Regions from separate parts of the Streptomyces sp. NPDC048718 genome, predicted to be linked through region 1. Evidence: riboswitches for the same ligand, from Rfam matches in the RefSeq annotation. Region 1 holds a riboswitch; each other region holds the start of a gene.
What was found. A riboswitch is a leader RNA that binds a small molecule or an ion and turns the genes downstream of it on or off. The one in region 1 is predicted to bind cobalamin.

Region 1 (5,579 bases):
CCTGGCCACCCTCGGCAGGAGCGGTGCGCTGCTCGTCCTGCACCTGGGCGCGCGGTACGCCGAGCGGATCGTCTCCGAGCTGCTGCCGCACTATGGCGCGGACTGTCCCGCCGCCGTCGTCGCGATGGCCAGCCGGCCGGACGAGATCGTGCTGCGCGGCACCCTCGCGGATATCGCGCAGCAGGTGGAGGCGGCCGGGATCACCAAGACCGCCGTGATTCTGGTGGGGCGCACGCTGGCCGCGTCGGAGTTCCGCGACAGCCATCTGTACGACCCGGCCCGGGACCGCCACACCTGCTGATCCCTGGCACCGGGCCCCTGATCCCTGGCACCGGGCCCCTGGCCGCCGGCCCCTGACATCCGGGGCCTGGGCGGTCACCGGGGGCCCAGTCCAGGGGAGCCCGGGTGTCCGGCTCGTGGCTCAGGTATTGGGCCGCTTGCCGTGGTTGGCCTTCTTCTTCTTGCGCGCACGGCGCTTGTTGCCTCGCGTCGACATGGCGTCCTCCCTGCGTCGGGACCACGGACGATGAGCGGGGTGGACCGCCCGGCCCACCCCCGGCCAGCGTAGGTGCGGGGCATGGCGTCCGCATGTCGGCTGCGGGGGGCGGTCGCGATCCGGCATATGACCGTCCGCGCGCTGGTCGGGCCGGCATATGACTGGTCGCAGCCGGTCGCGGCCCGGCATATGACACGACGGCCCCGGTCCCGTACCCGTGAAGGGGTACGGGACCGGGGCCGTCGTGCCGATGCCGATCAGGCCGTCAAGCCATCAGGCCGCCGGTGCCGGGGCCGGAGTACGGGTGCCGACCGAGGCCAGCAGCCGTTCGGCGAGCAGGCCGAACGCGAGCGCGAACACCACCCACAGCGTCGCCTGGACGCCGAGGCTCGCGACCCGGAACTCCCACAGCACCGCCGCGGGGAAGTCCGGCTGGACCGCGTCCCCGTTGTCGGGCAGGAACACACAGGCGAGCACGGTCGCGGCGACGAAGCCCGCGCCCGCCACGACCGTCGCGTTCCAGTTGCCGAGGCGCGGGGCGAGCCGGCGGCCCGCGACGACGGCGGCGATGCCGAGTAGCACGCTCAGCAGGATCATCAGGAAGTACAGCGTGGTGCGCTGCCCGATGGTGTCCGGATTGCCGACGGCGGGCGGGGTGGCCGGGTACTTCAGGAACGGCACCAGGGTGACCGTCGTGAAGGCCGTCGCCGCGACGAGCGTGGCGGTGGCCTTCGGGCCGAAGCGGCCGGCCCGGCCGAGCACGAAGCAGAACGCGAGGGAGGTGATGCCGCCGAGGGCGACACCGTAGACGAGGACGCCGGTGGCGAGACCCGCCGTGGACTGGAGGTCACGGCTGACGATCTCCTCCTCGTCCGTCTTTTCAGTGCCTGCTTCCGCCGGGCCCGCACCCCCGTGGGTGTGGGCGGCGGTGTGTTCGTGCGCGGAGGCCGCTTCCTCGACGGCGATGGAGGCGTCGACGGACGGCTCACCGGCGACATAGGCGACACCGAAGGCGAACAGTCCGGCGAGCAGGCCCGCGAGCATGCCGCGGGCCAGTAGCTTCCCGACGAGGGAGCCCAGCGGGGTACCGGCACCGCTCTTCGCACCGTCGGCGGAAGACGGGGCGGAAGAGGTCGAAGGGGCGGGGGGCGAAGGTGATGACGAGGACGACATGTGCGTGAAGTCCCGTCAGTGGCAGGGGAATCCGAGCAGATGACGCCCGTCGTGCACCCACTCGTGCACGTCGCTGCCCGCGAACACGGACGTCGCGCCCTGCTCGGCGCCGACGAAGTAGAGCGCGACGAGCAACAGCAGCCCGCCGAACAGAGCCCAGGGCAGCACGGAGCGGAGCGGCAGGGACACCGGAACGGTGACGGCGGGGGTGGACGGAACGGCGGTGGACGCCGCGATGGCCTCGGCCATGGTGGAACCTCCTCGGGAACTCGCGTCCCATACGGTGGTGCGCGACGACGGTCGTCGGGTCTGACTCACCGCCGTCGGGCGCACGGTTCGGGATGCCGGAGGGGGCATACCGGGCGCGTGGTCCGGGAGCGGCTCACAGTGGCGCGACCGTGCCGGATTCACACCGGACTTCCGTCTCGCCGTCGTCGTTCTATGGAAATGTCAACCGACCGTACCGTGCCGGACACCGTGCGCCAAGAGCACCTGGGAAGCCGGACGTTGAGGGATGGATCACCATGGCCGTCCAGCTTTTTCTGATAGCCCCGGGTATGAACGAGGCGCTGCGCGAGGCCCGGTTCGACGACGCGGGGCCGGTGGAGACGCGGGCGGAGCCGCTGTGCGTCGGGCCGAGGGCGCGGGTGGTCTGTTCGCCGTCCGGGCGGTGCCGGGCGACGGCCGCCGCGTTCGGTCTGGAGCGGTACGAGGAGGTGCCGGCGCTCGCCGGGTGCGCGATGGGGCGCTGGCGGGGACGCCGGCTCGACGAGGTGGCCGCCGCCGAACCGGAGGCCGTGGCCGCCTGGCTCGGCGACCCGGGCTCAGCGCCGCACGGCGGCGAGTCGCTGCGCCAGGTGCGCGCCCGGGTCGCCGAGTGGATGGACGCTCTGGCCGCGAACGACCCGGGGGCGCGGGTGTGGGCGGTCGTCGAGCCGGATGTGATCCGTGCGGCGATCGCCCACGCGCTCGGCGCGCCGGAGGAGGTCTTCTGGCGGCTGGACGTACGCCCAGCCTCGCGCGTCTCGCTCACCGGCCGGGCCGGCCGGTGGAATCTCCAACTCGACACCCAAGTGGCCTGACTTCGCACGAAGGTGACGCACAGTCAATTCAAGCTGGTACGCGTGAGATCGAGGAACTCCTCGTCCGTCACGCCCAGTCGGCGGGCCTCGCCGACCAAGGCGCGCAGCCGCTCCACGAGATGGGCGCGGTCGGGAGCCTCGGCGCCCTGCATGATCACGGCGCCACGACCTCGGCGCAGCTCGATCAGTCCCTCCTCGCGCAGCCGCTGGTAGCCGCGCAACACGGTGTGGACGTTGACGCCCAGCGAATCGGCGAGTTCGCGGGCGGCGGGCAGGCGTTCACCGGGTTCGGCGCTGCCGTCGGCGAGGGCGCCGCGGACACAGGCGGCGATCTGGTCGCCGAGCGGGACGGCGGAGGCGGGGTCGACCCTGAAGAGCACGGTCAGATCCTCTCGTCGTCAGCGGCCGGGCCCATCGGCCCGCCGGTCGGCCCGTGATCGGAAGCGGCGCGCTCGCGAAGGGTGTTGAGCAGCGCCGCCGCCGTCCCGGCGTCCGGCACCGTCACGGCGAACTCGCGGCCGCTCGGCCGCCGTATGACCAGCGCCTCGCCGCCGCGCAGCACGAGGCCCGTCCGGTGCGGACGGACTCGGTAGCCCCAACCCCCGAAATCCGCTACGGGGTTGATGTCGCGGGCGATCGCCGCGGTGATGTCGGAGAGCGGGACACGGATCCGGGGCCGGGGGAGCACGGAGGAGACGACCGTCAGGCCGCGCCGGTCGACCGTCACCCTGATCCGGGCCAGGGCGAGCCCGGGCACACCGATGACCGGGCCGAGCAGGCCGAGCGGGGCGGACGGCCAGGGAGTAAGGGCGAGGGCGCCGAGCCCGGCGACGATGAAGGCGACAGCGAGCAGGCTCAGGAAGGGGGAGGCGACGCCGCGCGACCAGCCCGCCACCTCGCCTGTGCCCAGGTCGATCCGGTCCGCCGCCGGGGCGTCGGCGGACCCGGCGGCCGGGTCCTTGGGGACGAGTCGGGTCAGGCCGAGGCCCACGAGCGCGGCGAGAGCGCCGGCGACGGTGCCGAGGCTGACCAGGGTGAACGGGAAGTCGGCCCCGGCCGCGTCGGCGACATCGAGATTGCCCCGGAGGAGCAGGGGGGCCAGCGTGCCGGTGAACCCGGCCGTGGCCCAGGCGCCCCAGAGCGAGAAGCGCCGCACCCACAGCACCCAGCCGGCGCCGAACGCGAGCAGCACGACCGTGCTGCCGACGGCGTAGGCGCCGAGTCCGGTGAATCCGTCGGGGCGATCGCCGGCCCCGGAGAAGTGGGTGGCCAGCGGGTCCGGCAGGCGGTCGTACCAGGTGGCGAGGAGTGACAGATAGACGGCGAGCACGAGCGCGAACGGCGCGGCGGCGAGCACGCGGAGACGGTTCACGAGACCCTCCCTTGGTTCTAGTTGTTAGCACTCTACTAGAACAAGTAGGTGTTGTGCGGGTGGGTTTCCCCCTTGTGGGGGAGTGGGGGTGGGCGTACGGTGTCCTGCGTGATGAGACGAGACGTCTCGTCGCATCTCATGCGTCTCATGCGCCGCACACCCCTGTCGCCCAGCCCTGGAGGTCGCTCTGTTCCGCGTCCAACTCGCCGATGTCACCCAGCGCTACGACGACCGGCACGTTCACGACCGGATCGTCCTCGACCGGGTCTCCCTCTCTCTCCACGCGGGCGAACGCGTCGGCGTCGTCGGGGACAACGGCGCCGGAAAGTCCACCCTGTTGCGCCTGCTCGCGGGCCGCGAGACACCCGTCCACGGCACCGTCACCGTCGAGTCCCCCGGCGGACTCGGCTATCTCCCGCAGACCTTGGAGCTGCCTGCCGCCGCCGACCCCGGCGCCGCGACCGTCGGCGACGTGATCGACCACGCGCTCAGTGAGATACGGGAGTTGGAGGCGCGCATCCGGGCGGCGGAGGCCGCTCTCGCCACAGCCGAAGACGACGTCACGGCCGATGCCCTCGACGCGTACGCCGCCCTGACCGCCGCCTACGAAGCGCGCGGCGGCGTGGACGCCGACCGGCGGGTCGATATCGTGTTGCGCCGGCTCGGCGCGCGCGAACCCCTCGACCGCGCCCGCCCGCTCGCCCCCCTCTCCGGCGGTCTGCGCTCCCGGCTCGCCCTCGCCGCGACCCTCGCCGCCGACCCCGAACTCCTCCTTCTCGACGAGCCGACCAACGATCTCGACGACGAGGCCGTGGCCTGGCTGGAGGAGCGGCTGCGCGGACACCGCGGCACGGTCGTCGCCGTCACCCACGACCGCGCCTTCCTCGACCGGGTCACCACCGCGATCCTGGAAGTCGACCACGAGACCCGCACGGTGCGCCGCTACGGCAACGGCTACCCCGGCTATCTCGCGGGCCGCGCCGCCGACCGGGCGCGGCGGGAGCGGGAGTACGAGGAGTGGCGCGCCGAACGGGAACGGGGAGCCGCACTCGCCGAACGCGACACCGGGCGTCTTGCCGCCATCCCCCGCAAGGGACCGCGTGGCTTCAGCGGCGCCGGTGCGTTCCGGGCCCGGTCACGGACCCATGGGGCGATGAGCCGGATCCGTACCGCCCGCACCCGGCTGCGCGTACTCGACGAGAACCCGGTGCCCCGGCCCCCGGACCCGCTGCGCTTCACCGCCCGCTTCGGCACGCCGGGCGCAGGCGGCGACGGCGACGGCGGAGTCGGCGGAGCCGGAGCGACCCCGACTCCGCCGACTGTCATCGACGTCAAGGGAGTTCGGGTCGACGGACGGCTGTGCGTCGACGCGCTTCACCTCGAACCCGCTGAGCGTCTCCTCGTCACCGGACCCAATGGGGCAGGGAAATCAACCTTGTTGGCGCTCCTGGCGGGC
Region 2 (5,579 bases), on a different contig from region 1:
GCAGGTCCTGGCCCACGCGGAGAAGAGAAGGGAGCAGGAACTGCTCCTGGCGCTGCTGGGGCCGGACCCGGCGGCGCGCGCCGAGGCCCGCCGGCGACTGGTGGACGACATGCGGCTCCCGGACGCGCCCCACGCGGTGGTCGGCGTGGTGCAGCTGGCCGGCGCCCGGGTGTCTCCGGGCCAGGTGTCGGACGTCCTGCGCGGGGTGGTGGAGGACAGCCGCCGCACCCGGTCGGCGCACGGCGTCTTCGCGGTCCTGCCGGACCGGGCCGTCCTGCTCCAGCTCGCCGACCGGCCGCTGACGCCCGAGCAGCTCCAGACGCAGTCCCGGCGCATCCTGGAAGGTCTCGGCACGTGCCCCGACGCGTCGGCCGCGCCCGTCGTCGGCACCGGCGGTCACCAGACGGGTCTCGCCGGCGCGCGGACCTCTCACGAGCAGGCGCTCGTCGCGGTGCGCGCCGCCCGCCGGATGCCCTCGCTCAAGGGGGTCGGGTCCTGGGAGGAACTCGGCGAGCTCGCCGTGCTCCTGCACCTGCCGGACCGGGCCCTGAACGAGTCGCTGCTCCCCGGACCGCTGCGCGCGCTGCTGGAGTCCGGTTGCGGGCCGAGGCTGGAGGAGACCCTGCGGTGCTTCCTCGATCAAGCCGGATCGGTACCCAGGGCCGCCGAGGCGCTGCGGATCCACCGCACCTCGCTGTACTACCGGTTGCGGCAGATCCAGGAGATCACCGGGCTCGACCTGGACAACGGGGCGGATCGCATCACCCTGCATCTGGGGTTGCGCACCCGGGAACTCCTCATGTCTCTCGGTGCCTCCGGCGGCTACGACGGCGACGGCCGGCGGCCCGGGCGGGCCGCCGCACCGGGCAACGCTCCCGCGGCGCGGACCGGAACCGGGCCCGCCGCCCGGACCCCCGGTTCCGGTCCGCGCGGCGGGCGGAGCGCGCGCGTCCGCCGGGAACGTCCCTCCGCCACGGTCTGACCGGGCGGTCCGCCAGGGCCCGTGACCGATGCCCGCCCGTCGCCGGCCGGGCGCACGCCCCCGTACGCCACACGCCCCGCACATCTCACGCTCTGGTACGTCACACGCCCCGGGCGGCCGTCGTACCGAGAAAACGGACATGGGGCCGGCCGCCGGGTCCGGGGCGGGTGACCTCGGCCCGGACCCCGTACACCGAGGCGATGAGCTCCTCGGTGAGCACCTCCGCCGCCGGGCCGGCCGCCACCACCCGCCCCGCCCGCAGCACCACGAGGTGATCGCAGTACATCGCCGCCAGGTTCAGATCGTGCAGCGCGACGACGGTGGTCAGGTCCGGGCCCGGCTCCGAGACCAGTTCCAGCAGGTCCAGTTGGTGGCGTACGTCCAGATGGTTGGTGGGCTCGTCGAGCAGCAGCTCGCGCGGTTCCTGGGCGAGCGCCCGGGCGATCTGGACCCGCTGCCGCTCGCCGCCCGAGAGGGTGCGCCAGGTCCGGTCCGCCCGGTCGGCGAGTCCGGTACGGGCCAGCGCCGAGCGCACCGCCGTCTCGTCGGCCGCCGAAGGCGGCGCCCACGCCCGGCGGTGCGGGATCCGGCCGAGCCGTACCACCTCGGCCACCGTCAGATCGACCTGGGTGTCGGCGTGCTGCTCGACCGTGGCCAGGCGCCTGGCCACGGCGCGCCGGGACAGACCGCCCAGGGGATCGCCGTCGAGCGTGACGACCCCGGTGTCCGGGGCCAGGATCCCGGCGAGCAGCCGCAGCAGGGTGGACTTGCCCGAGCCGTTCGGGCCGAGCAGACCGGTGACCGTGCCCGGACGCGCCACGATGCTCACCCCGTCGACGACGAGGACACCGCCCGCCGAGCGCGCGACCCGGTCGGCCCGCAGCCCGCCCCGCCCGGCCGCCGCCACCCCGCTCACCGCCCGCCTCGCGCGTGCGTACGGGACAGGACGAGAACGAAGACCGGCACCCCGATCAGCGAGGTCACCACGCCGACCGGCACCTCCTGCGGGTCGAGTACGGTACGGGCCACGGTGTCGGCCCAGACCAGAAAGACCGCCCCGGCCACCGCCGTCAGCGGCAGCAGCCGGGCGTGCCCGGGACCGGTCAGCGCCCGGACCGCGTGCGGCAGGACCAGGCCGACGAAGCCGATCGCCCCCGCCGAGGAGACCAGCACGGCGGTGAGCAGCGCGGTCACCGACAGCAGGATCATCCGGGTCCGGGCCACCTGTACCCCGAGCGACGTCGCGGCGTCCTCGCCGAACGCGAGGGCGTCCAGCGTCCGTACGGATCCGCCGCACACCAGCAGGGCCGCCACCAGCGCCGCGCAGCCGGCGCCGGCATCGGTCCAGTCGGCGCCGGCGAGCGAGCCGAGCAGCCAGAACAGCACTCCGCGGGTGGTCTCCGCGTCGGCGGCGGTCATCACCACGAACGAGGTGAGCGCGGAGAACAGCTGCATCACGGCGACCCCGGCGAGCACGACCCGGTCCGTCCCGCCGCCGAGGACCCGGCCGAGCGACACGACCAGCGCGAACGAGCAGACCGCGCCGAGGAACGCGCCCCCGGTGACGGACAGCGCGCCCCCGCCGAGGCCGAGCACCACGACCGCGACCGCCCCGGTCGACGCGCCCGAGGAGACACCCAGGACGAACGGATCGGCGAGCGGATTGCGCAGCAGCGACTGCAGCACCGCGCCGCACACCGCGAGCCCGGCGCCGCACACGGCCGCGAGCAGGGTCCGGGGCAGCCGCAGGTTCCAGACGATGCCGTCCCGGATCGGGGTGAGTCCCGAGGAGCCGCCCGACAGGTGGGCGGTGACCACGGAGCGCACCTCGGCCACCCGGATGTCGGTGGGGCCGATGGTGAGGGCGACGGCGACCGACGCGCACAGCAGCGCGATCCCCGCCGCCCCGGCGACCGGTGACAGCAGCCGGGGCCGGGACCGGAACCACGTCCTGGGCCGGAACCACGTCCTGGGCCGGAACCACGTCCTGGGCCGGGACCGGGTCACTTCGCGAATCCGTACGTCCGCAGTGCGGCGGCCACCTTCTCGATGCTCTCGACGGTGCGCGGGGTGGGGTTCAGCGCCTGGCCGCCGAGGATCACGTACCGCTTCTTCCGTACCGCCGTCATGTTCCTGGTGACGGGGTGGGATTCCAGGAACTCGATCTTCTTTGCGGCGCTCTCGGCGGACTGCGCCTTGCGGGTCAGATCGGCGATCACCAGGACGTCCGGGTCCCGCTCGGCCACCGTCTCCCAGTTGATCTGAGGCCATTCCTCATGGGTGTCGTCGAAGACGTTGCGCACCCCGAGGGTCCGGCTGACGATCCCGGGCGCTCCGCAGCAGCCGGCCATGTACGGCCCCTGTGAGTCGGAGTACCAGTACAGGACGGAGGCGCGCCCGAAGCCCGCGCCCGCCGTCGCCTTCGTGACCCGGTCCCGCAGCTCGCCGACGAGTTCCCCGGCGCGCTCGGGCACCCCGAACACCCGGCCCAGGTCGCGTATCTCGCCGTACACGTCGTCCATCGTCAGCGGCCGGGTACGGACCCCGTCGCCGTCACCGCTGTTGTCCTTGCCGACGCAGTCGGAGGGGGAGAGATACGTGGGCACGCCGAGGGCGCCGAACCGCTCGCGGGGCGCCACGCCGCCCTTGCCCAGGGTGTAGAGGAACGAGGCGCTGACGAAGTCGGGTTCGGTGTCCAGCACCTTCTCGAAGGAGGGATAGCGCTCGGCGAGCCGGGGGACCTTGGCGTTCTCTTTCTCCAGGCCCTTGAGCACCGGGTCCGTCCAGGTGGCCGTGCCCACCATGCGGTCGGCGAGCCCGAGCGCCAGCAGGATCTCGGCCGAGCCCTGGTCGAGGGCGACGGCCCGGCTCGGCGGGCGGTCGATCGTGATCCGCTGTCCGCAGTTGTCGAGCGCCACCGGATAGCCGGAGGCGGCCCCCGCCCCCGCCGCCGAGGACGCGGGAGCCGGAGCGGCGGCCGGCGGCCTGCCGGCGCCGCAGCCGGTGAGGAGTACGGCACCGGCCAGAAGCGGCACGGCGAAACGGGCGGGGTGTGCGAGGGGCACGGGAGAGTCCTCTGTGTCCACGGCTCATGCGCGAAGCCTGTCGTACGGTGCTCCCCGGACCGCCTGTCAGGGCGCCGGGGCCGCCAGCAGGTCTTCGGACTCGGGTTCGTCCGGACGGAACGCCTTCCCAGGTCCGTCGGGACCCAGTGGCCGTGCTCCGCCCGTCACCCTTACCGCTGCGCGTCAGTTCCGGACTCCCACCGGATTCCCTGACCCGTGTACCTACGTTGTTCGTACGTACAAAGGTGCGACTGGCCTGGGCAAATTACCACAGGCTTGACAATCGACAGGGGGCCGCACCGGTGGTCCCCGGCCGTCGCCCGGCGCCGTCACCGGTGCCGATCGCGTATCAAAAGGGGCCCCTCCGTGGGGAACGGACGCGCGGTCAGGCACACTCTGCGGGGACTGGCCCCTTCGACTGAGGATGACCGCGCATGATCACGCTGACCAAGGAAGACGGCCCCGCGGACCTGGACGGGGTGACCCATCTGTCCATCGGTGTCTCCTGGGACCCCACCGCCGGCAGCTCCGGCGGCGTGCTGGGCCGGCTGCGCCGCAAGACCGGCACCGACCTCGACCTGATCGCCATCGCCATGCAGGGCGGCGACCCGGTCCGGCTCGCCGGGCTCGACTCGCTCGACCCGATGGGCAACGGTTCGCTGCTGCACAGCGGCGACAACCAGACCGGCCACGGCGACGGCGACGACGAGACGGTGACCGTCGAGTTCGCCAAGCTCCCGGCGCCCATCACGTCGATCGTGTTCGTCGCCGCCGCGTACAAGAAGGGCAGCTCCTTCCAGAAGGCCCGCAACATCAGCTTCAAGGTCTACGACGCGACCGGCGGCAGCTCCCAGCAGGTCGCCGACATCTGGCCCAGCCTGCTGACCCAGGACAACGCCTGCGCCGTGGCCAAGGCGACCAGGATAGGCGGCGTCTGGAAGCTCGAAGTGATCAACGAGACGGGCAAGATCAAGCAGGGCGACGAGCACGCCCTGATGCGCTTCGCGGTCAGCAAGTAGCCGGTCCCCAAGGCGGTGTACGGGCGAAGGCGAAGCCCCCGTGCACCGCCTCCGTACACCTGGCTCGCCCGGCACCCTGCGCGTCCTTTACGCGGGGCCCTCCGCGCGGCCCCGCTCCCACCGCGTCCGCCGGAGTGGCGAGCGGGCCGCCAAGTGGTCGGAAATCGCCTCCCGATCGAGTGAGCCGGGAGATGCGCCGCCGTCCGCGCCGCCCGGGATGTCCGACGATCGCCAGGGGTGTCCGGCACCCGCCTGCCGTCCGGTGCGGGGCCTTCCCCGACGATCCGGAAGGGCGGCCATGCGCGTTCTGCTCATCGCCAGCGGCTACAACTCCCTCACCCAGCGGGTCAGGGCCGAGCTGGGGGACCGCGGGCACGCCGTCTCCGTCGAGATCACCCCCGACGGGGACGCGGTACGGGCCGCCGTCGGACGGCACACGCCCGACCTGGTCCTCGCCCCCATGCTGAAGACCGTCGTGCCCCGCGACGTGTGGTCCGGCCGCCCCTGTCTGAT
Region 3 (5,579 bases), on a different contig from region 1:
GGGGCGGCCGGGTCGCAGCTGAACCGGCAGCCCGCGACGACGTCCATGGGCGGCAGCAGCGCCGCGAGACCGCGGACGACGGTGGACTTCGCCGTCCCCTTCTCGCCGCGGACGAGGACCCCGCCCACCGCGGGGCTGACGGCGTTCAGGAGCAGCGCGAGGCGCAGATCGTCCATGCCGACGACGGCGGTGAACGGGTAACGGGTACTCATCGGACGGTCGCTCCTTCGAGTCGTACGGAGGCAAGGACGGCGGCGCGCGGGGCGGACACGGCGCGCACGGCGCGAGAAGCGCTCGCGACGCGCGGGGCGTGCGAGGCGCGCAGGGCGCGTGCGGCGTACGGGGCGCTCACGGCGCACCCGGCGGCACGAACGGCAGCCCCTCCGGTACGCCCTTCTCGATCAGCCGGAGCAGCGCGTCCGTGTCGGCGTGCTCCTCGATCAGATCGCCGAGCCGGTCCAGCTGTTCCTCGCGCAGCGTGTCGAACGAGGTGTCCGGCGCCGGGACGAAACGCCGCCCGGCACTCGCCGCGACCTCGCGCAGGAACGCCCGGCGAAAGCCATCGCTCTCCAGCGAACCGTGCCAGTGCGTCCCCCACACCGCGCCCACCCGGCAGCCGTCCAGGAACGGCTCGCCGCCCCGTACGTCCGCCACGCCGTGATGGATCTCGTACCCCTCCACCCGCTCGCCGAGCGCCTCGCCGACCGGCCGCGCCAGCGTCTTCTCGCGCGCGAACCGGACGCGTACGGGCAGCAGACCGAGCCCGTCCACGACCCCGGCCCGCGACTCCACCTCGTCCTCGACGCGCTCCCCGAGCAGCTGGAAACCGCCGCAGATCCCGAGCACCGGCCGTCCCTCGGCGGCCCGCCGCGCGAGCCCCGCCGCGAGGCCGCGCTCCCGCAGCCAGGCCAGCGCCTTCACCGTGCCGCGAGTGCCCGGCACCACCACCAGGTCCGCGTCGGCCAGCTCCTCCGCCCGGTCCACGAACCGCACCACCACGCCCGGCTCCGCGGCGAGCGCGTCGACGTCCGTGAAGTTCGACATCAGCGGAACGGCACAGACCGCGACCCGCAGCACGTCCTCGCCGACCGGCGGCGCCACGACCGACTCGCGGACCGCGCCGCGCAGCGAGATCCGCAGCCCGTCCTCCTCGTCGATGCCGAGGCCGTGGGCGTACGGCAGCACGCCGAGCGTGGGGCGCCCGGTCAGCCCGTCCAGCATGGCGAGGCCCGGTTCGAGCAGCGACACGTCGCCGCGGAACTTGTTCACCAGATATCCGGCGACCAGCCGCTGGTCCTCTGGCGCGAGCAGCGCCGTCGTCCCGAAGAACTGGGCGAACACCCCGCCCCGGTCGATGTCGCCGACCACCACCACGGGCAGCCGCGCGGCCCGCGCGATCCCCATGTTGACGATGTCGCTGCGGCGCAGATTGATCTCCGCCGGACTGCCCGCGCCCTCGCAGATCACCGCGTCGTGGGTCCGCCGCAGCTCCTCCAACGCGGCGAACACCGGCTCGAACAGCTCCCGCCGGTGCCCCTCGGACACTTCGGACCCACTGGTCTGCCCGGCCCGCCCGGCCCGCCCGAAGAACCCGCGGGCGCTCATCTCGCCGACCGGCTTGCCCATCAGGACGACCTGGCTGGACCGGTCGCTGCCGGGCTTGAGCAGCACCGGGTTCATCAGCGCGGTCGGCTCGACCCGCGCGGCCCGCGCCTGCATCGCCTGGGCGCGGCCGATCTCGGCGCCGTCCCGGGTCACGAAGGAGTTCAGGGACATGTTCTGGCCCTTGAACGGCGCGACCTTCAGGCCCTGGCGGACCAGCCACCGGCAGATCCCCGCCGTGACGACGCTCTTGCCCGCGTCGGACGTGGTGCCCGCGACGAGCAGCCCGCCGCCCCGCGCTCCGCTCCGGCCCGCCGTGCCCTTCGTCGTACCGCCGCCCCTCACGCCGCACCCCCGCGCCGGCGCAGCGCGCCCGCGAGGAGCCGGCCGCCGGCACAGCCGGCCAGGGTCAGCCAGGTCACCCGGCGCGACAGCCGTACCGCCCGGTCGATGTCCGCGACCTCGACGGGCCGTCCCGCCGCGTTCAGCACCGGCCGGTGCTCGACCCGCCCGCCGTACGACAGGGTGCCGCCGAGCCGGACGCCGAGCGCCCCCGCGAACGCGGCCTCCACCGGGCCGGCGTTGGGGCTCGGATGCCGGGCGGCGTCCGCCCGCCAGGCCCGCAGCGCCCCGCGCGGATCGTCGCCCGCGACGGTGGCGAGGACGGCCGTCAGCCGGGCACCCGGCCAGCCCGCCACATCGTCGAGCCGGGCCGAGGCCCAGCCGAACCGGCGGTGGCGCGGGGACTTGTGGCCCACCATCGCGTCCAGCGTGTTGACCGCCCGGAACCCGAGCAGCCCCGGCACACCGGCGACCGCGCCCCAGAAGAGGGCGCCGACGACGGCGTCCGAGGTGTTCTCGGCGACCGACTCGACGACCGCGCGGGCCATCGCGGGCCCGTCCAGCGCCTGTGGGTCGCGCCCGACCAGATGCGGCATGCGCTCCCGGGCGACCCCCAGATCCCCGGCTTCGAGCGCCCCGCCGATGGCGCGCGCCTCGCGGCCCAGCGTCGTCCCGCCGACGACGGCCCACACGGAGGCGGCGGTCAGCGCGGCGGTGGCGGTGGCGCTGCCCCGTACCGCGCGGGTCGCGACGGCGCCGAGCGCCACGGCGGAGCCGGCGCACAGCGCGGTGTAGAGGGCGCCCCGGCCGCGGTGGTCCCGGTGCATCCGGTGCTCGACGGCGCCCGCCGCCCGGCCGAACGCGGCGACCGGATGACCGCGCCGGGGATCGCCCACGAGCAGATCGGCGGCGAGGCCGGCGGCCGCTCCGTACGCGAAGAGACGGGGAGAGCGGGTGCGGGAGGCCGCGGGAGAGGAGAAGCGGCGGGTTCGGGGTGTCCTGGAGCCGTTGCCGGGCATGGCACAGTGTCCTCACTCAGGGTCCGCGCCCTGGATCGACGTGATCGGCGGCGAGAGTTCCTGACTCCCGGCCGCGAGGACCGGTCACAGTGGCGGGACCGTGCCGGAATCACACCGGACTTCCTCCCCATGCCGCCGTAATGGCCCCGGCAGTCCACCACGCGGCCGGAAGGCCCGTCAACCCGCGCTTGACCTGCGCCTGGTCACTGTGCGCAGTGCCACGAACCCGCATACGCCGTCTGGGCGGCCCCACCCGGAGGTGGGGCCGCCCAGACGGCGTGGTGTGCGCGCGTGTTCGTGGTGCTCGTCGGTGTCCGGTCAGGCGACGATCAGGTAGATGCCGTAGGCCACGGCGGCCGCGCAGAGCGCGAAGCAGGCGTACGCGCCGGTACGGGCCAGAGTGGCCGAGCCGCCCGCGGCGGTGGCCCGCTCCTGCTTGGCGAGCGCGGCGACACCGAGGGTGAACAGGCCCACGAGGGCGACGGTGGTCACGAGGCTGACTCCGAAGACGGAGCCGAGAGCTGCCCAGTCGATCTTCATGTGCGTGCTTCCAGTTCCTTAGACCGCGGCGGCGGGAGCGGCCGGCGGGGCGGCCGGGTCCGTCGGGCCGGGGGAGGGGATGGTGGTCTTCAGGGCCTCGTCCTTGACGGCGGCGACGGAGCCGGCCGGCGGGGGCGGGGTGACGGCCGCGATGGCGGTGGTGACGACACCCGCCGGCTCGACGTCGGCAGCGGCCGGGGCGTCGAGGTCGTCGGCGGTCACGTTGTGCTGGTCGACCGGCTTGCGGCGGGACAGCGACCAGATCACTCCGGAGCCCGCGATCAGCAGGACGGCGACGGTGACGATGCCCCAGTCGCCCTGCTTGGTGAGGAACTCGGCGCCGGCGCCGACCAGGCCCGCGGCGGGCAGGGTCAGACCCCAGGCGGCGAACATCCGGGTGGCGGTCGACCAGCGGACGACACCGCCCTTGCGGCCGAGGCCCGCGCCCATCACGGCACCCGAGCAGGACTGGGTGGTGGAGAGGGAGAAGCCGAGGTGCGAGGAGGCCAGGATGACCGTCGCGGCGCTGGTCTGGGCGGCGAAGCCCTGCTGCGGCTGGAGGTCGGTGAGGCCCTTGCCCATGGTGCGGATGATGCGCCAGCCGCCGAGGTAGGTGCCGAGCGCGATCGCGACACCGGCGGAGGCGATGACCCAGACCGGCGGGTTGGAGCCGGGGACGAGGACGCCGTTGGCGACCAGGGCGAGGGTGATGATGCCCATCGTCTTCTGGGCGTCGTTGGTGCCGTGGGCGAGCGAGACGAGACCGGCGGAGGCGATCTGGCCGGCCCGGAAGCCCTTGGCCGTGGCCTTGGCCTCGGGGGCGGCGTTGATGCGGTACGTCAGCTTGGTGGCCACCATCGCGGCGAGGCCGGCGACGATCGGGGCGGCGACCGCGGGGAGCAGGACCTTGGTGACGATGGTCGAGCCGTTGACCGCGGACCAGCCGGCGGACATCACCGCGGCGCCGATGAGGCCGCCGAACAGCGCGTGCGAGGAGCTCGACGGAAGGCCGAGCAGCCAGGTCAGCAGATTCCACAGGATGGCGCCGACGAGCGCCGCGAAGATCACTTCGGTGCGGATGCCCTCTTCGTTGATGATGCCGCCGGAGATCGTCTTGGCGACCTCCACGGAGAGGAAGGCGCCGACGAGGTTCAGCACGGCGGACATGGCCACCGCCGTCTTGGGCTTGAGAGCACCGGTCGAGATGGTCGTCGCCATCGCGTTGGCGGTGTCGTGGAAACCGTTCGTGAAATCGAACACGAGAGCTGTCACGACCACAATGGCGAGCAGCAGCGTGATGTGTTCCATTTACCCAGGCAATCGTTTGACGTCAGTGGCGCGTCGAACCTAGGCAACCTGAGTGAACGGAAGGTGAACTGGGCCGGGCGCGGTGGTGTCCCGAACCGGGTTCGGAAGATTCCGGTTGTGCGCGATCCGTGTTCCGGACCGGACGGCGTCCACGATGCGGTCGCCCTGTAACCACGGGTCATCCGGGGCCTCCCAAGGGCCGAACCGGGGTGCGGCACTCCTCCCGTTCCCTCCCCGTATCACCCCCTGGACGCCCCTCGGTCGGCCTTCACTCGTACGAAGGACCCCGTCGGCGAGACCCTTGTCACTCGAACGAGAGCGTCCGATGGCAGGGTGCGCGGGCCCCGCCGACACTGGGAGCGTGCGCCCGGCTACAGCGGCGGCAGCGGCCGTCACCACAGTGCTCGGTCTCGGCGCGGCCGCGGTGGCGGCCGGCCGGTACGCCTGCGACGTCGCCCTCGGCGCGCCGCCCGGACGCCCCTTCCCCGGCGAACCACGGCTCACCGTCCATTCCGCCGACCCCGACCGGATCACCCTCACCCGCAGCCTGGCCACGCTGCGCCCCGGCACGTACGGCATCGACGGCGGCGACGGCCTGCACGCCGTCGTCGGCCCCGTCCTCGACCGGGTCCCGCACGCCGCCGACACCGTGGTGCGCCGCCTCGAACGGATCGAGTCCGGCATCCCCGCCGCCGGCGCCCGGGTCCGGCTCACCCCCCAGCTCCACCGAGGCACCCCCGAAACCGCCCTCGCCGTCGGCTACGAGGA
Region 4 (5,579 bases), on a different contig from region 1:
GGCGGTCGGCCCGCGTCTCCAACCGGTCGATCTTTTCTGCCCCCCTTTCCCCATCCAGGGCGGCCATCCACTTGAAGCAGAACTGCGCCTTGTCGCGGATCGACGGGATGTTCTCGACGGCCGCGAAGGCCGCCGCGCGCTCCGCCGGGTCGGGGAGGTAGGTGTCGAGCAGCGTCAGATAGAACTGGACGTGCACGGCCTCCTCGAAGAGCTGGCGCGAGAGGTAGAGCCGCGCCTCGGGGGAGTTGATGTGCTTGTAGAGCGTCAGCACCAGGTTGTTCGCCACGATCGAGTCGCCGGTCGCGAAGAACGCGACGAGCCGTCCGATCATGTGCTGCTCGCCCGGGGACAGCTTGGCGAGGTCGGCCACGTCGGAGTGGAGGTCGACCTCCTCCACGGTCCAGGTGTTCTTGATGGCGTCGCGGTAGCGCTCGTAGAAGTCCGGGTAGCGCATCGGACGCAGGGTCAGTTCGAAGCCCGGGTCGAGCAGGTTCTTCTGGTTCTTGTCGGCGGTCATTACTGGCAGGCCTCGCAGGACTCGGGGTTCTCAAGGGAGCAGGCGATGGCGTCCGCGTCGGGCGCCGGGGACTGCGCCGGTACGGGGGCGGCGGCGCGGGCGGCGCGGGCGATCCGGGTGGCCGGGCGCGAGCGCAGGTAGTACGTGGTCTTCAGACCCTGCTTCCAGGCATACGCGTACATCGACGACAGCTTGCCGATGGTCGGCGTCTCCATGAACAGGTTCAGCGACTGCGCCTGGTCCAGGAACGGGGTACGGGCCGCCGCCATGTCGATCAGACCGCGCTGCGGGATCTCCCAGGCCGTCCGGTACAGCGCCCGCGTCTCGGCCGGCACCCAGGCGAAGTCCTGCACGGAGCCCGAGGACTCGCGCAGCGCCTCGCGGGTCTCGGCGTCCCAGACGCCCAGCCGCTTCAGCTCGTCCACCAGGTACGCGTTGACCTGGAGGAACTCACCCGACAGCGTCTCGCGCTTGAAGAGGTTGGAGACCTGCGGCTCGATGCACTCGTAGACACCGGCGATCGAGGCGATCGTCGCCGTCGGCGCGATCGCGAGCAGCAGGCTGTTGCGCATGCCGACCTCGGCGATCCGGGCCCGCAGCGCGGCCCAGCGCTCCGGCCAGGTCAGCTCCACGTCGTAGTGGTCGGGGTGCAGCACACCTCGCGCGGTGCGGGTCTTGTCCCAGGCGGGCAGCGGACCGTTGCGCTCGGCGAGGTCGGCGGACGCCTCGTACGCGGCGAGCATGATCCGCTCGGAGATCCGGGTGGACAGCGCCCGCGCCTCCGCCGAGTCGAACGGCAGCTTCAGCTGGAAGAAGACGTCCTGGAGACCCATGGCGCCCAGGCCCACCGGACGCCACCGGGAGTTGGAGCGCCCGGCCTGCTCGGTCGGGTAGAAGTTGATGTCGACGACCCGGTCGAGGAAGGTGACGGCGGTGCGGACGGTCGCGTCGAGACGCTCCCAGTCCAGTTCGCCGGTGGCCGTGTCGACGAAGGCGCCCAGGTTGACCGAGCCGAGGTTGCACACGGCGGTCTCGCCGTCGTCCGTGACCTCGATGATCTCGGTGCAGAGGTTCGAGGAGTGGACGACCGAGCCGGGCTCGGCGGTCTGGTTCGCGGTCCGGTTGGCGGCGTCCTTGAAGGTCATCCAGCCGTTGCCGGTCTGCGCGAGGGTACGCATCATCCGGCCGTACAGCTCGCGGGCCGGCAGCGTCTTGCGGGCCAGGCCCTTCGCCTCGGCCGCGACGTACGCGGCGTCGAACTCCGCGCCGTACAGGTCGACCAGCTCGGGCACGTCGGCCGGGGAGAACAGTGACCAGTCGGCGTCCGCGTTCACCCGGCGCATGAACTCGTCGGGGATCCAGTGCGCCAGGTTGAGGTTGTGGGTGCGCCGGGCGTCCTCGCCCGTGTTGTCGCGCAGCTCCAGGAACTCCTCGATGTCCGCGTGCCAGGTCTCCAGGTAGACCGCGGCGGCGCCCTTGCGCCGGCCGCCCTGGTTCACCGCGGCGACGGAGGCGTCCAGCGTCTTCAGGAACGGGACGATGCCGTTGGAGTGGCCGTTGGTGCCGCGGATCAGCGAGCCGCGGGCGCGGATGCGGGAGTACGCGAGACCGATGCCGCCCGCGTGCTTCGACAGGCGCGCGACCTGGTGGTAGCGGTCGTAGATGGAGTCCAGCTCGTCCTTCGGGGAGTCGAGGAGGTAGCAGGACGACATCTGCGGGTGGCGGGTGCCGGAGTTGAACAGCGTGGGGGAGGACGGCAGGTAGTCGAGCCGGCTCATCAGCCCGTACAGCGCCGCGACCTCCTCCAGCGCGCGCACGCTGTCGTCCTCGGCGAGACCGGCGGCGACCCGCAGCATGAAGTGCTGCGGCGTCTCGATCACCTTGCGGGTGATCGGGTGGCGCAGCAGGTAGCGGGAGTACAGGGTGCGCAGACCGAAGTACCCGAAGCGGTCGTCGCCGGCCGGGTCGATCGCGGCGTCGAGCCGGTCGGCGTGCAGGGCCACGAATTCCGCGGTCCGGTCGGCGATCAGACCCTCGCGGTGACCGGTGGCGACGGACTCGGAGAAGGAGACCGCGCCCTGTCCGGCCGCCTCCTCGGCGATGGTGAGCGTGAGCAGCCGGGCGGCGAGCCGCGAGTACGCGGGGTCCTCGGCGATCAGGCCGGCCGCCGCCTCGGTGGCGAGTTCGCGCAGCTCCGCCGTGTCCGAGCCGGGGTGCCGGCCGCGCAGCGCGGCGGCGGCGACCCGGCCGGGGTCGGTGTCGGTGAGGTCGGCGGTGAGGTCGGTCAGGATCCGCAGCAGCGCGGTTCCGGGGCCGTCGCTCTGGGCCGCGATCTCCTCGGAAGATACAGCCGAAGCCGGATCGGCGGGCGCGATGGTCACTGGGGGCTCTCCCTCGCTCGGCTCGTGGCCTGCACGGGGGATACGGGGACGAGCGGGGGCCGGGATACGCGCGGCGCGCCGCGTCCACCGGCCCACTCCGCGAGGCCCGGACGTCTGTGGCACCCGGAACGGACGGACCGGGTGCGCTGTCCACAGGTCTTCGGACTCCGGCCGCGCGAAAGAGCACGAACCATACCGTTGCGGGACAGTTCCGGATTTCCACCGGATTCCCCTGCGACGACAGCGAGGACGAGCATACATGTGGGGGGCGCCGCTTGCGGCACCCCCCACATGTTGTGTCCCGGCGTCAGGCCTCAGACCGTGTCCCGCAGCTCCAGACCGTAGGAGAGCAGGGTGAAGTCCACCCCGGGAACGGGCTGCCAGTCCCGCTCGGGGGCCCGGACGAAGCCGAGCCGGGCGTAGACCCGGTGCGCTTTGGTCATGGTCCGCTGAGTGGACAGGACGATCCGCGCGCAGCGGGGGACGGCCCGCGCGCGGTCCACGCACGCCCGCACCAGCGCCTCGCCGACGCCCCGGCCGCGGGCCGCGTGGTCGACGGCCAGCATCCGGAATTCGGCCTCGTCCGCGCGGGCGGTGTCCGCCCACTTCTCGCCCCCGGTGGTGAAGGTCACCCCTCCGAGGACCGTCTCCGCCGCGTCGACCGCGACGAGCACCTCCGCCTCGGCGGCGCGCCCGGCCACGTCGCGCAGCAGGTCCGTATAGCCGTCGGCCTCGCCGAACGCCAGGAAGCCGTCGTCGCGGTAGGCCCGTACGGTGATCTCGCCGAGGCGCTCGTAGTCCTCGGGGCGCGCTGCTCTGATCGTGAAGTCCATGGAGGCCAGTCTGTCGGGGGCAGAGGGCCGGCGCGGGAGAATTTCAGCCACCGACCCCCACGCTGTTGTCGGGCGCGCCGTCGCCCTCCGCGGGCAGATCGCCGCGCTGTACGGGTGCCCCGCCGCCCGCCGGCTTCTCGGGCAGCACGTCGTCGAGTTCGCGGGCGTCGGCCCGGTGCGCCCGCTCGGCGGCGGCACGCAGCCGGTCCTTGCCGACGGTGAGCGGGGCGCCGAGGGTGATCCGTACGCCGTCCTCGACGCGGATGTACGTGTGCTGTCCGTCGGACGTGCGGTACCAGCCGGGCTTCTCCGGCGCGCAGGGGGCGGACTTCGGGGAGGCGGCGCAGTCCTGGTCGGTGAAGGTGCCGCGATCGGCGCCGAGGGTGACCTGGGTGCCGTCCTTGGCGACGTACGTGGCCTGGAAGCCGTCGTCGCCCATGACGCCGACCGACTGGCGGGCGAGGGTGAAGCCCTCGATCTCCGTGACGTACACATGGTCCAGGGAGAGCTGCGCGTACCCGGCGCGCTCCTCCAGCTCGGCCTGGGAGGGGGCGCCGGCGATCACGCTGCCGCAGCCGGTGAGGGCCAGCGCCAGGGGCAGGGCCAAGGGCAGAAGCAGCGGGCGGCTGGTCAAAAACGTACGAGAGTTCATCCGTTCATACTCGCGGGAGAACGGGCGGGGCCGCCGGGCTTTCCCTCGGGAAGGCCCGGCGGCCCCGGAACTGCTCCGTGTCGCTGTCGCGGTCGGCCGAGGCGTCAGTGCCCGGCGCCGACCTTCGGCAGCTCGGTGACGACACCCTTGTCGCCGGCGTCCGCCGTGTAGTCCTCCGGCGAGGTCTCGTCGACCCCGTCCGGCGTCCCGACGGCGCGCAGCACCAGGGTGAGGACGACGGTGACGATCACGTTCAGGGTGAAGGCGGTGAGGCCGATGTAGCCGATCTCGCCGATGCCCGGGATCTCCGCCGACGAGCCGCCGAAGTGCTTCTGCGTGGGGCTCGCCACCCCGTATGCGGCGGCTGTGCCGTAGATCATGCCGACGCCCCAGCCGACGAGCAGCGCCCAGCGGTGGAACCAGCGGGTGAACAGGCCGCCGACCAGGGCCGGGAAGGTCTGCAGGATCCAGATGCCGCCCAGCAGCTGGAAGTTGATGGCGACGGTCTTGTCCATGGTGAGGACGAAGATCAGGGCGCCGACCTTCACCAGGAGCGAGACCAGCTTGGAGACCTTGGTCTCCTGCTCGGCGGTCGCGTTCGGCTTGATGAAGTCCTTGTAGATGTTGCGGGTGAAGAGGTTGGCCGCGGCGATCGACATGATCGCGGCCGGCACGAGCGCGCCGATGCCGATCGCGGCGAAGGCCACGCCCGCGAACCAGTCCGGGAACATGTCCTCGAAGAGCTGCGGGATGGCGAGCTGACCGTTGCTCACCTTCACCCCGGCCGCGATCGCCATGAAGCCGAGCAGCGCGAGCAGGCCCAGCATCAGCGAGTACAGCGGCAGGATGGTGGTGTTGCGGCGGATCACGTTGCGGCTCTTGGAGGAGAGCGTCGCGGTGATCGAGTGCGGGTACATGAACAGCGCGAGCGCCGAGCCGAGCGCCAGCGTGGCGTACGTCCACTGGCCCGCCTCGCCGGGGGCCAGCGTGCCGCGCGGCTTGCCGGTGGCGGGGTTGGTCGTGGCGAACGCCTCGCTCGACTTGGCGAAGATCTCGTCGAAGCCGCCCAGCTTGATCGGGATGTAGATGATCGCCACCGCGATGACGATGTAGATCAGGGTGTCCTTGACGAACGCGATCAGCGCGGGCGCCCGCAGACCGGACGAGTAGGTGTACGCGGCCAGCACGCCGAAGGC

Region 2: linked by a shared signal. The riboswitch ahead of ACGFRB_RS24870 (ABC transporter substrate-binding protein) and the one ahead of ACGFRB_RS18215 (CbtB-domain containing protein) in region 1 are both predicted to bind cobalamin.
Region 3: linked by a shared signal. The riboswitch ahead of ACGFRB_RS32510 (cobalamin biosynthesis protein) and the one ahead of ACGFRB_RS18215 (CbtB-domain containing protein) in region 1 are both predicted to bind cobalamin.
Region 4: linked by a shared signal. The riboswitch ahead of ACGFRB_RS08295 (ribonucleoside-diphosphate reductase subunit alpha) and the one ahead of ACGFRB_RS18215 (CbtB-domain containing protein) in region 1 are both predicted to bind cobalamin.

The regions. Positions count from the first base shown of each region.
Region 1 is NZ_JBICVG010000008.1:341,310-346,888, reverse strand. It holds gene cobM (precorrin-4 C(11)-methyltransferase) at 1-301, shown strand, start outside; gene ACGFRB_RS18225 (50S ribosomal protein bL37) at 422-496, opposite strand; gene ACGFRB_RS18220 (CbtA family protein) at 770-1,576, opposite strand; gene ACGFRB_RS18215 (CbtB-domain containing protein) at 1,685-1,918, opposite strand; cobalamin riboswitch at 1,954-2,136, opposite strand; gene ACGFRB_RS18210 (histidine phosphatase family protein) at 2,194-2,751, shown strand; gene ACGFRB_RS18205 (GntR family transcriptional regulator) at 2,775-3,131, opposite strand; gene ACGFRB_RS18200 (hypothetical protein) at 3,134-4,123, opposite strand; gene ACGFRB_RS18195 (ATP-binding cassette domain-containing protein) at 4,299-5,579, shown strand, end outside.
Region 2 is NZ_JBICVG010000014.1:31,904-37,482, reverse strand. It holds gene ACGFRB_RS24885 (PucR family transcriptional regulator) at 1-982, shown strand, start outside; gene ACGFRB_RS24880 (ABC transporter ATP-binding protein) at 1,083-1,898, opposite strand; gene ACGFRB_RS24875 (iron chelate uptake ABC transporter family permease subunit) at 1,895-2,908, opposite strand; gene ACGFRB_RS24870 (ABC transporter substrate-binding protein) at 2,986-4,047, opposite strand; cobalamin riboswitch at 4,115-4,318, opposite strand; gene ACGFRB_RS24865 (TerD family protein) at 4,482-5,066, shown strand; gene ACGFRB_RS24860 (enoyl-CoA hydratase-related protein) at 5,365-5,579, shown strand, end outside.
Region 3 is NZ_JBICVG010000027.1:38,633-44,211, reverse strand. It holds gene ACGFRB_RS32520 (putative cobaltochelatase) at 1-212, opposite strand, end outside; gene ACGFRB_RS32515 (cobyric acid synthase) at 349-1,947, opposite strand; gene ACGFRB_RS32510 (cobalamin biosynthesis protein) at 1,944-2,963, opposite strand; cobalamin riboswitch at 2,995-3,129, opposite strand; gene ACGFRB_RS32505 (hypothetical protein) at 3,282-3,503, opposite strand; gene ACGFRB_RS32500 (anion permease) at 3,522-4,811, opposite strand; gene ACGFRB_RS32495 (alpha/beta hydrolase) at 5,173-5,579, shown strand, end outside.
Region 4 is NZ_JBICVG010000004.1:612-6,190, forward strand. It holds gene ACGFRB_RS08290 (ribonucleotide-diphosphate reductase subunit beta) at 1-517, opposite strand, end outside; gene ACGFRB_RS08295 (ribonucleoside-diphosphate reductase subunit alpha) at 517-2,898, opposite strand; cobalamin riboswitch at 3,032-3,164, opposite strand; gene ACGFRB_RS08300 (GNAT family N-acetyltransferase) at 3,213-3,731, opposite strand; gene ACGFRB_RS08305 (hypothetical protein) at 3,775-4,383, opposite strand; gene mctP (monocarboxylate uptake permease MctP) at 4,488-5,579, opposite strand, start outside.